One region of the Massilibacterium senegalense genome, then DNA from elsewhere that is predicted to be linked to it. Evidence: riboswitches for the same ligand, from Rfam matches in the RefSeq annotation. Region 1 holds a riboswitch; the other holds the start of a gene.
The links. Region 1 has a riboswitch for FMN ahead of ribD (bifunctional diaminohydroxyphosphoribosylaminopyrimidine deaminase/5-amino-6-(5-phosphoribosylamino)uracil reductase RibD). Riboswitches for the same ligand answer to the same signal wherever they lie in the genome.
Positions count from the first base shown of each region.

Region 2: linked by a shared signal. The riboswitch ahead of BN1372_RS11170 (ECF transporter S component) and the one ahead of ribD (bifunctional diaminohydroxyphosphoribosylaminopyrimidine deaminase/5-amino-6-(5-phosphoribosylamino)uracil reductase RibD) in region 1 are both predicted to bind FMN.

Region 1 is NZ_LN831786.1:943,478-948,927, reverse strand. Features, by position in the region: gene BN1372_RS08115 (spore germination protein) at 1-737, shown strand, start outside; gene lysA (diaminopimelate decarboxylase) at 819-2,126, shown strand; gene BN1372_RS08105 (peptidylprolyl isomerase) at 2,184-2,618, shown strand; FMN riboswitch at 2,715-2,864, shown strand; gene ribD (bifunctional diaminohydroxyphosphoribosylaminopyrimidine deaminase/5-amino-6-(5-phosphoribosylamino)uracil reductase RibD) at 2,996-4,108, shown strand; gene ribE (riboflavin synthase) at 4,090-4,749, shown strand; gene BN1372_RS08090 (bifunctional 3,4-dihydroxy-2-butanone-4-phosphate synthase/GTP cyclohydrolase II) at 4,768-5,450, shown strand, end outside.
Region 2 is NZ_LN831786.1:1,571,468-1,576,917, reverse strand. Features, by position in the region: gene thrB (homoserine kinase) at 1-593, shown strand, start outside; gene BN1372_RS11190 (NifU family protein) at 691-918, opposite strand; gene BN1372_RS11185 (DUF1462 family protein) at 1,050-1,367, shown strand; gene BN1372_RS11180 (NAD(P)/FAD-dependent oxidoreductase) at 1,397-2,464, opposite strand; gene BN1372_RS11175 (YuzB family protein) at 2,860-3,096, shown strand; gene BN1372_RS11170 (ECF transporter S component) at 3,181-3,747, opposite strand; FMN riboswitch at 3,907-4,023, opposite strand; gene mqnE (aminofutalosine synthase MqnE) at 4,110-5,204, opposite strand; gene mqnE (aminofutalosine synthase MqnE) at 5,228-5,450, opposite strand, start outside.

The DNA.
Region 1 (5,450 bases):
GTCATTTATTAGAAGGGCACGTTTTAATTTTTGTAGATACATCCCCTAGTATTATGATTACACCAACGACGTTTTTTCATCACGTCCAACACGCTGAAGAATTTCGCCAAAACCGGGCAATAGGCATTTATTTGCGTTGGATTCGGTTTATTGGAATATTCGCTTCTTTATTTTTGCTTCCGTTATGGTACTTGTATGTGTTAGAGCCAGATTTACTACCAAAAATGCTTGATTTTATTGGACCTGATAAAAAATCCGATATTCCTATTTTTGTTCAATTGATTGTGGCGGAGCTCGGAATTGATTTGCTCCGAATGGCAGCCATCCACACACCAACTCCTTTATCGACTGCAATGGGACTAGTGGCAGCAGTATTGATTGGTCAAATAGCTGTTGACGTGGGGTTATTTATCCGAGAAGTCATTTTATATATTGCGCTTGCCACAATGGGGACGTTTGCTACTCCGAGTTATGAATTAAGTATTGCCAATAAAATAGCTCGTCTTGTGTTATTAACATTAGTTGGATTATTCCAAGTACCAGGATTTATGATTGGGGTTACACTATTAGTCCTGTTATTAGTAAGTAAGAAATCCTTTCATGCTCCTTATTTTTGGCCGCTTATTCCGTTTGAAGGACGTGCATTATTCAATATCTTTATTCGACAACCGTTATCCAAAGAAAAAGAACGCCCAAGCATTGTCCATCCACAAAATAAATTACGCGAACCAGAATGAAAGATGGTATTACCTATTGCGAAATATTCCTTCATGTGATAAATTGAAAAATAATTTTCATACTGAGGGGAGCAATTGTGGATGTACTTTCATGGAACAAGTCGAATGAATGAAGATGGACAATTAGAAATTGGCGGAATCAGTGCAGTTGAGTTAGCAAAAACGTACGGAACGCCACTTTTTGTGTATGATGTAGCGCAAATTAGAAAACGTGCCGATGAATTTCAACGCGCTTTTGATAAGGAGCAAGTAAAAGGGCGTGTAACGTATGCTTCTAAAGCCTTCTCAAGCGTTGCAATTATCCAATTGATGGATGAACTCGGACTAGGATTAGACATTGTTTCTGGTGGAGAATTATATACAGCTCAAAAAGCAAATTTCCCGATGGAAAAAATTCATTTCCATGGAAATAATAAGAGCATTTCTGAAATAGAAATGGCATTAGAAGCAGGGATTGGCTATTTTGTGGTAGATAATTTTTTTGAATTACAATTATTAGACCGTATTTGTCAAGAAAAACAACAAAAAGCGAACATTTTACTTCGAATTACACCAGGGATTGAAGCGCATACGCATGACTATATTTCCACTGGGCAGGAAGATTCTAAATTTGGATTTGATTTAACAAGTGGACAAGTAGACGAAGCGATTGAATTTTCAAAAAAGAGTGAATTTGTTCAGTTAGATGGAATTCATTGTCATATTGGTTCGCAAATTTTTACGACGGTTGGTTTTTTAATGGCTATTGAAAAAATCTTTGCTGCTATTTCGGAATGGCAAGAAAACTATCAATTTGTCCCTTCTATTTTAAATGTGGGTGGAGGATTCGGAATTCGTTATGTAGAAGGAGACGAGCCGCTTCCTGCAGACCAATACGTCGAAGCAATCTTACAAACGGTGAAAAAAGAAGCAAAAACACGTGAATTACCACTTCCAGAAGTATGGATTGAACCAGGACGTTCGCTTGTTGGTGAAGCTGGAACAACCTTGTATACAATAGGTAGTGAAAAAACAATCCCGTCCATTCGAAAATACGTTGCAGTTGATGGGGGGATGGGGGATAATATCCGCCCTGCATTGTATCAAGCAAAATATGAAGCGGCATTAGCAAATCGATTACAAGACAAACAAGAAGAAGTTGTTTCAATTGCGGGGAAATGTTGTGAAAGTGGTGATATGCTTCTTTGGGATGTTTCGTTGCCAAAAGCAAAAGCAGGAGACTTGTTAGCAATGTTTTGTACCGGTGCATATGGTTATTCGATGGCGAGTAATTATAACCGTTTGCCACGCCCGGCCGTTGTGTTTGTGGAAAATGGAAAGAGTCAATTAGTTGTTCGACGGGAAACGTATGAGGATATTGTTCGATTAGATCTTCCATATGAAAAATAGAAGAAAATCAATTTTTATGGTATGATGAAAGCGATTTTCATTCGAGGAGGAAAAAAGATGAAAAAAGGTAGCATTACATTTGAAACTGGAGAACAAGTCGTAATTGAATTTTTTGACGAAGCAGCTCCTGGAACAGTAGCAAACTTTGAAAAATTAGCAAACGAAGGATTTTATAACGGATTAACATTTCACCGTGTTATCCCTGGATTCGTAGCACAAGGTGGTTGCCCTTATGGGAACGGAATGGGAGGCCCAGGTTATACAATTAAATGTGAAACAGAAGGCAATCCTCATAAACATGAACGCGGTTCTCTTTCTATGGCACATGCAGGAAAAGATACAGGCGGCAGTCAATTCTTTATCGTATATGAACCACAACCACACTTAGACGGCGTTCATACTGTATTCGGTCAAGTAGTAGAAGGTATCGATGTGGTGGATCGTATTCGTCAAGGCGATGTCATGAAAGAAGTAAAAGTGTGGGAAGAATAAACAAATATCCTGTCATCGGAAGAGAAGCGAAAAATAGGTAAGCATATCTATTGTTCCTTTCGACAAATTGTGTTATTCTTAACCCAATTCAATAATATATTCCTTCGGGGTCGGGTGTAATTCCCAACCGGCGGTGATAAAGCAGAGCGTTTGCTTTTTAGTCCGTGACCCGTTTGGTTTAGCCAAACGGTTGATTCGGTGTAATTCCGAAACCGACAGTGAAAGTCTGGATGGGAGAAGGAAAAATAGTGAGTGTAAAACGTGAAAGGTTCCTATACTATAATAGGTATACCTTTAGTTTGTGTTGACAAAACCCCGGAGAATTGATATTCTTCGGGGTTTTTTGCTCTTTTCATCGACAAGAGAGGAGGTATAGCATGACCAATCAAGAATATATGAAGTTGGCATTACAAGTAGCAGAAGCAGCTCGTGGCCAAACAAGCCCGAATCCATTAGTGGGTGCCGTCGTTGTGAAGGATTCGATGATTGTCGGGATTGGTGCCCATTTAAAAAGTGGGGATGCACATGCAGAAGTACAAGCTATTCGGATGGCCGGTGAAAAATGTCAGGATGCCACTATTTATGTCACGTTAGAACCGTGTAGCCATTATGGTAAAACGCCACCGTGTGCGGATTTAATTGTACAATCTGGTTTCAAAAAAGTAGTAATTGCTACACTAGATCCGCATCCGAAAGTTGCAGGAAATGGTGTCAGAAAATTAACACAATCCGGCATAGAAGTGGTAGTAGGGGTATTAGAGGAAGAAGCAAAAACCGTAAATCGCTGGTTTTTTCACGGATTACGGAAGAAACGTCCTTTTGTAACCTTAAAATTTGCCACGACAATTGACGGAAAAATTGCAACAGAAATAAACGACTCTAAATGGGTAACGGGAGAAGCAGCGCGACTTGATGTGCATCGTTATCGTCATCAATATGATGCTATTTTAGTAGGCATACATACTGTTCAGGCAGATCATCCATCGTTAACGACAAGATTACCGAATGGTGGAATTCATCCACTTCGAGTAGTATTGGATACTACGTTAAAAATAAATGAACAAGAACCGATGTTACATGATCAACAAACGAAAGTTGTTATTTTTACTGGTGCTAACTATGATAAATCGAAGAAACAACAAATGCTTTCCAATCCTCAAGTAGAGATTATTTCACTTACAACTGAAAAAATAATCTTACAAGATGTGCTTGCTATGTTGTATGAAAGAGGGGTTTTATCGCTATTCGTAGAAGGTGGAGCAACTGTTAATAATAGTTTTTTACAAGAACAATTAATCGATGAAATCATTCATTATATTGCCCCAAAAATTATCGGAGGAGCAAAAGCGCCAAGTGCTTTTGGTGGAGAAGGTATCAAAAAAATGATAGACGCGAAGATGTTTACCTTGCAGTCTACTGAACAAATCGGAGAAGACTTGAAGCTTGTCTATAAACGAAAGGAAGATGAGATGTGTTTACAGGAATTATAGAAGAAATTGGAGAAGTTGTTACAATTAATGAAAATCCTAAGCACTACTCCTTTCATATAAAAGCGAATCATATTTTAGAAGATGTTAAACTTGGGGATAGTATTGCTGTCAACGGTGTTTGTTTAACGGTTACTTCTTTTACATCTTCTCAATTTACGGTAGATGTAATGCCTGAAACGGTAAAAGCAACGAATTTATCTGCTTTTAAAAAAGGGACAAAGGTAAACTTAGAACGTGCGATGCAAATGAACAACCGATTTGGTGGGCATTTTGTATCTGGTCATGTGGAAGTGATTGGGAACATTATTCGAACAACATATGATCGAAATGCAAAATATTATGAAATTGAATTGCCGTCTCCCGATTGGATGCCATATATCGCGGAGAAAGGTTCTATAACCGTAGACGGTACTAGCTTAACGGTTTTTGAAGTTAGCGAGCAAACTTTCCTTATTTCACTTATTCCTCATACACGTCAAGCAACTATTTTAGGGGAAAAAGATGTAGGAGATTCCGTCAATATCGAATGTGATATGTTGATGAAATACTTAGCACGATTACTTCAATTCAAAGAAAAACAACCAGAAAAAAAATCATCTATAACGCTCCAAGATTTATCAAATTACGGATTTTTAGATTGAGAAAGGTCGTGACGTACTATGTTTGATTCCATTGAATCAGCATTAGAAGATTTAAAAGCAGGAAAAGTTGTCATTGTAGTCGACGATGAAGATCGTGAAAATGAAGGGGATTTTATTGTTTTATCTGAAAAGGCTACACCAGACGCTATTAATTTTATGATTACACACGGAAGAGGATTAGTTTGTGTACCAATTACAGAAAAAAGAGCAGAAGAATTAGAATTATTTCCGATGGTACCACAAAATACAGATCAATTAAAAACAGCCTTTACGGTAAGTGTAGATCATATTCAAACGACGACGGGTATTTCTGCATTTGAGCGTGCATTAACCGTTAAACATTTAATTAGTATGTTTGCGGAGCCAAACGATTTCAAACGTCCTGGACATATTTTTCCGTTAATAGCAAAAGAAGGTGGTGTTCTTCGTCGGGCAGGGCATACGGAAGCTGCGGTAGACTTAGCTAACTTATGCGGAGCATATCCTAGTGGTGTGATTTGTGAAATTATTAAAGAAGACGGAACCATGGCACGGCGGGATGATTTGTATGAAATCAAACAACAATTTGGATTGAAAATGATTACGATTAAAGATTTAATTGAATATCGTAAAAAATCAGAATCGTTAGTGAAAAGAGAAGTAGAAATCCAATTACCAACAGAATTTGGTGATTTTAAAATGGTTGGGTATACGAGTAAAAT
Region 2 (5,450 bases), 630 kb from region 1:
CAAATCAATTGCTCGGCGATGTGATGACAGTAGAAGAAAAGTTACGTTTTTCTTGTTTACTAGAAGGACATCCAGATAATGTTGCTGCGTCTCTTTACGGTGGATTAGTAGTTGGGGTGCATAGTGAAGAAGAAACGTTCGTTTTACAGGCAAGCGTACCATCTTTTGAACTAATCGCTTTAATTCCTGACTTTGAATTAAAAACAGAAGAAGCACGTGGAGTGTTACCGAATGAACTTCCTTATGCAACTGCGATTCGTGGTAGTGCAGTGAGCAATGTCCTCCTTATGGCGCTTATGCAAGAAAACTATGAATTGGCCGGAAAAATGATGGAAGAAGATGTGTTCCATGAACCATATCGGCAAACCTTTTTGCCATACTTTACAGAAATTCGTTCTTTTGTAAAAGAACAAGGAGCATTTGCAATGACATTAAGTGGAGCGGGACCGACGCTTCTTGTTTTTGTTCCAAAAGGAATGAGCCATGAAGTAAGCAAAAAAGTGGAGGATACTTTTTCAACTTATAAGGCACATCCATTACAAGTTGATGAAAAAGGTGTCGTTGTATTAAAAAATCATACTGTATCGGCTTAAAAAGAATACACAGAATGAAAAAAGGTTACACGATAAAAGTGTAACCTTTTCTGTATAAAGAAGCCTTATTTAAACAATAAGAGCTTACATGTTATCATTAAAATACTTGTTCTACTTCTTTTACTCCAGGAACTTCCTCTAATAAAGCACGTTCGATTCCTGCTTTTAACGTAATTGTTGAACTTGGGCAACTACCACAAGCTCCCATCAAACGTACGCGAACGATACCGTCCTCGATATCCACTAATTCAACATCCCCACCATCACGAAGTAAAAACGGACGTAATTTTTCTAATACTTCTTGTACTTGTTCTTTTATTTCCATTATGAACACACTCCTTTTTATACAACATTATAAATGGTTTTTATAAAAAATGCTATTAACAACGTTTGAATATAATAAATATAATTCCGAATTGACAAAATTTTTTGTATAATAAGAAAAGGTGATGACAAATGAATCAAAAAGCGATTCACATAATTGTATATGGAGCACAAATTGCTTGCTCTACTTGTGCGCATGCTCCGTCTTCTAAAGATACGTTTGAATGGCTAGAAGCTGCGTTGAAAAGAAAGTATCAAGAAACAGTTCCATTCGTTTTAGAATATGTGAATGTCAATCATCCCATTCATCCAAAAGATGCTTTTGCTCAACAAATTATCGAGGAGCAAATGATTGTTCCTGTTATTGTGATAAATGATGAAATTATTTCAGAAGGGAATCCACGATTAAAATTGATTTTTGATTATCTAGATCAGGTATGGAGCAAATAGAAAAAACGATAGAGAAAGTCTCTATCGTTTTATCCACTATGACGTTTGTACATCCATAATACCCCTGATTTTAACAGACGTGGTACACGCCCTGTTAAAGCGGTATTACCCATTAAGCCAAATCCTGATTTTTTCCCTAAAGAGCCTAATACACCCTTTAGTTTAATTTCCGGTAGTGGCGTTAACGCTTCATTGTGCCATTTTTTCAAAAGTACAGAAACGATTTGGTCACCTTGTACTTCTGCTAATTGAGCCGTTGGTGGATGAGGAAGACTAGCGCAATCTCCAACGACATACACATTTTCATATTCTGGTAAATGGTGATACTCCGTTAATTTTGCGCGACCAGAATTGTCGTGTTCAACGTCTAAATTCCGAACGACTTTATTTGCTTGTACACCAGCTGTCCAAACAATTTCATCACAAGGAATTGGTTCACCGTCGTTGTATAGCATATGTTCTTCGACTTTTGTAATATTAGCGTTGTTAATCACTTTTACACCATTTTTAACAAACCAAGATTGGATATATTCGCTAAGACGACGTGGAAAACTAGATAAAATAATTTCTCCGCGGTCAAGTAAAATAATGTTTAAGTCTGGTCGACTTTCCCGAAGTTCGCTGGCAAGTTCAACGCCACTTAAACCAGCACCAACAATTCCAACTGTTTGATTTGGACCTAATGCAAGAAGTGTGCGGTATGTTTTACGTGAACGATTGACGCTTTGAATACTTAATGTGTATTCATCTGCTCCTGGAACACCGTGATACTTATCTTCACAGCCAAGAGCGATAATTAAATCATCATATGGAAGGTTTTCCCCATCTTCCATCACTACCTGTTTGTCTTTTAATTCCACCTTTTCAACTGTTCCGAATTTAAAGGTTAATTGAGGATGCGTTGGAAAAGGTACACGAATGTGCTGATCGGGTACAGTTCCAGCGGCTAAAGCATAAAATTCTGTTTTCATACAGTGGTACGGAACACGGTCAATTAATGTAATTTCAAGGTCTTTCGGTAAGTCACTTGCTCCAAGTAACCCTTGAATAATCCGTAATCCTCCGTAACCACCACCTAAGATGACTAGTTTACTCATGAGTACATGTCCCCTTTAATTGTGCACTTTTACCCCTCATTAACGGGCGGAAAAACCTTTTTCGCTTGGTAAAGGTTCTACTGCTCGTAAATGTGGCATAAGTTCATCTCCTTCAGCAGTAGCTCATAACCTTATGTATGATTGAAGAAGAATCACTTTATCAAAACTTGTCCGTATCAAATAATGTGGTGTTTATTAGGATTGTGAATAACTTGTAAAATTTGTTCTTTATGTGACAAATTTTTGAATGAAAACGTACACATTTAGTATAACGAATAACGTTTATGAAAACAACTGTTTTAATAATTGTTATTTCCTATTATAAACTAGTATGAATTTCTTAAGCGAAAAAGAAAAATACGATATAATGGACATGAAGAAAGGAAAGGTGAAAGATGAATCCAATTATTGAGTTTTGCATAACGAATTTAGCAAATGGTGCACAAAAAGCTCGTGCTGAATTAGAACGTGATGTCGATTTAGATGTGATTGAATACGGCTGCTTAAGTCACTGTGGCAAATGTTCACAACATTTATTTTGCCTCGTAAATGGAGAAGTAGTCAGTGCAGAAACACCAGAAGAATTAGTAAAAAATGTATATCAATTTTTAGAAGAAAATCCGATGTTTTAATTGGCTATAACCACTCCCTTTGCAAAGCGAGAGAGTGTATAAGAAAAACCGCTTGTTCTAAAAATAGGACAAGCGGTTTGATTTTTATATTTGTTTTTGAATGGTTTGTTTCAGTCTACCGTATAACAATAAAAATACAGCAGTAATAATGAGTCCTTTTACAAGGTTAAATGGTGCAATAGCGGTTGCAATGAATTGGAACATGTTATTTGGTAATTCCATTCCCATAAAATATGCATAAGCAGGGAAGATAGCAACATAATTTAACACACTCATTGTAAGTGTCATCAGGATTACACCTAAAATTAATCCGATTGTAAGCCCTTTTTGTGTACGTAATTTTTGAAAGATAAAAGCAGTCGGTAAAATGAAACATACACCAGCGATGAAGTTTGCTAATTCATCAATTGGAATGCCTGTTGGTGGTGTTTGAAAAATATAATGCAAGATATTTTTAAATGCTTCTACAGAAATTCCAGCAATAGGACCGAAAATAATGGTTATAAGTAAAGCTGGCACTTCGCTAAAATCGATTTTTAAAAATGGCGGAAAGCCTGGGAACGGAAAATCTAGTAGCATTAATAAATAAGAAATGGCACTAAAGATAGAAACGGTAATAAGTCGTTTCAATTTGGTTGATTGGTTATTCATAAAAAATACACTCCTTTTTATGACCAATCTACTTCGTTGTTTAGATGGCGTACGACTGCGTAAAAACAAGAAATCCCTATAGCGATAATTCACTATAGGGAGAAAATGTCGTTACAGAATAAACTTAAAAACAGTGTGTCTTTAAGCTACATATGTACACCGCATCTTCTCCCATCCAGACTATACTGTCGGTACTGGAATTTCACCAGTTCCTGCCAAAAAGGCTCGCGGACTATAACCGCCGGTCGGGAATTACACCCTGCCCCGAAGATAGATTTAGTCGAATATTATATTATGTATAGTATAGAGCATTTCCTTACCTTTGTATAGTAAAAGACCTGACTACTTGTCAGGTCTTTTCGTTAATATGTTTTAATGACATTATAAAATGTATCTCGTTCTACTGGTACACGATTGGCTGTTTTGATTAAGTAAATCAATTCGTCGCGAGTAATACCTTGGCTAGTTAAAGCGCCAACCGCATGGGAAATGCGCTCTTCTACAAGTGTACCGTGAATATCGCTAGAACCGAACGTTAAGGCCATTTGCGTTAATTGTACCCCGATATTAATCCAGTATGCTTTTATATGTTGGAAATTATCAAGTATTAAGCGGCTAATCGCAATTGTACGAAGATCATCAAATGCACTCGTTCTCCGTTTTAAGCTGGCATTAATACTTTTCGGTTGTACTGCAAGTGGAATAAACACCATAAAACCATTTGTTTCATCTTGTAAACGACGAACACGGTCCATATGAATAAGACGTTCTTCTTTCGTTTCAATCAAACCGTAAAGCATCGTTGCATGTGTTTTTAATCCAAGGGAATGGGCGATTTGATGTGCTTCTAACCATTGATCGGTAGACGCCTTTTCTGGTGACATTTTTTCGCGGTACCGTTCGGTTAAAATTTCTGCTCCACCACCAGGCATCGTATCAAGTCCTGCTTTTATTAGTTCTTTTAACACATCTTCCATTGAAATACCTGCAAGACGAGAGAAGAACTCAATTTCCGCTCCTGTATACGCTTTAATTGTAACATGTGGATAATGTTTTTTTAACGTACGAATCGTATCTAAATAATAATCAAAAGGTACTTCGTTGTTATGTCCCCCAACGATATGAAATTCACGAATGTTGTCGTTCCAACGTTCCTGTACATAGTGAAGAAGTTGTTCGGCATTCATCGTGTATGCGCCTTCTTCTCCAGGTTTACGTTTAAATCCACAAAAAGAACAATTAGCTTCACATACATTGGTAGGATTGATGTACATATTTTGAATGAAATATACGTTTTTTCCGTTTTTTTCGTTATTGACGTAGTTTGCTAATTGAGCAACTGTCAGTAAATCTTCTGTTTCATATAAATATAAGCCATCTTCTATTGTTAAACGTTCATGATTTTTTACTTTTTCAGCAATGGCATGTAACGTTTTATCTTGTGTTAAAATGTCCATGTCTGTAAAGCCCCCTAGTTTTCTTAGTACGTGCGGATGACATGATAAAGAGTATCTCGTTCTACTGGAATACGCCCTGCTTCTTTGATCATATCGATAAAACCTTGTTTTGGCACCATGTGAACAGATTCATTTCCTGCAGCGTGCACAATTTGCTCTTCCATGACTGTTCCATCTAAATCATCGACACCAAAAGCTAGCGATACTTGTGCTAATTTTTGACCAGTAATCATCCAAAAAGCGCGG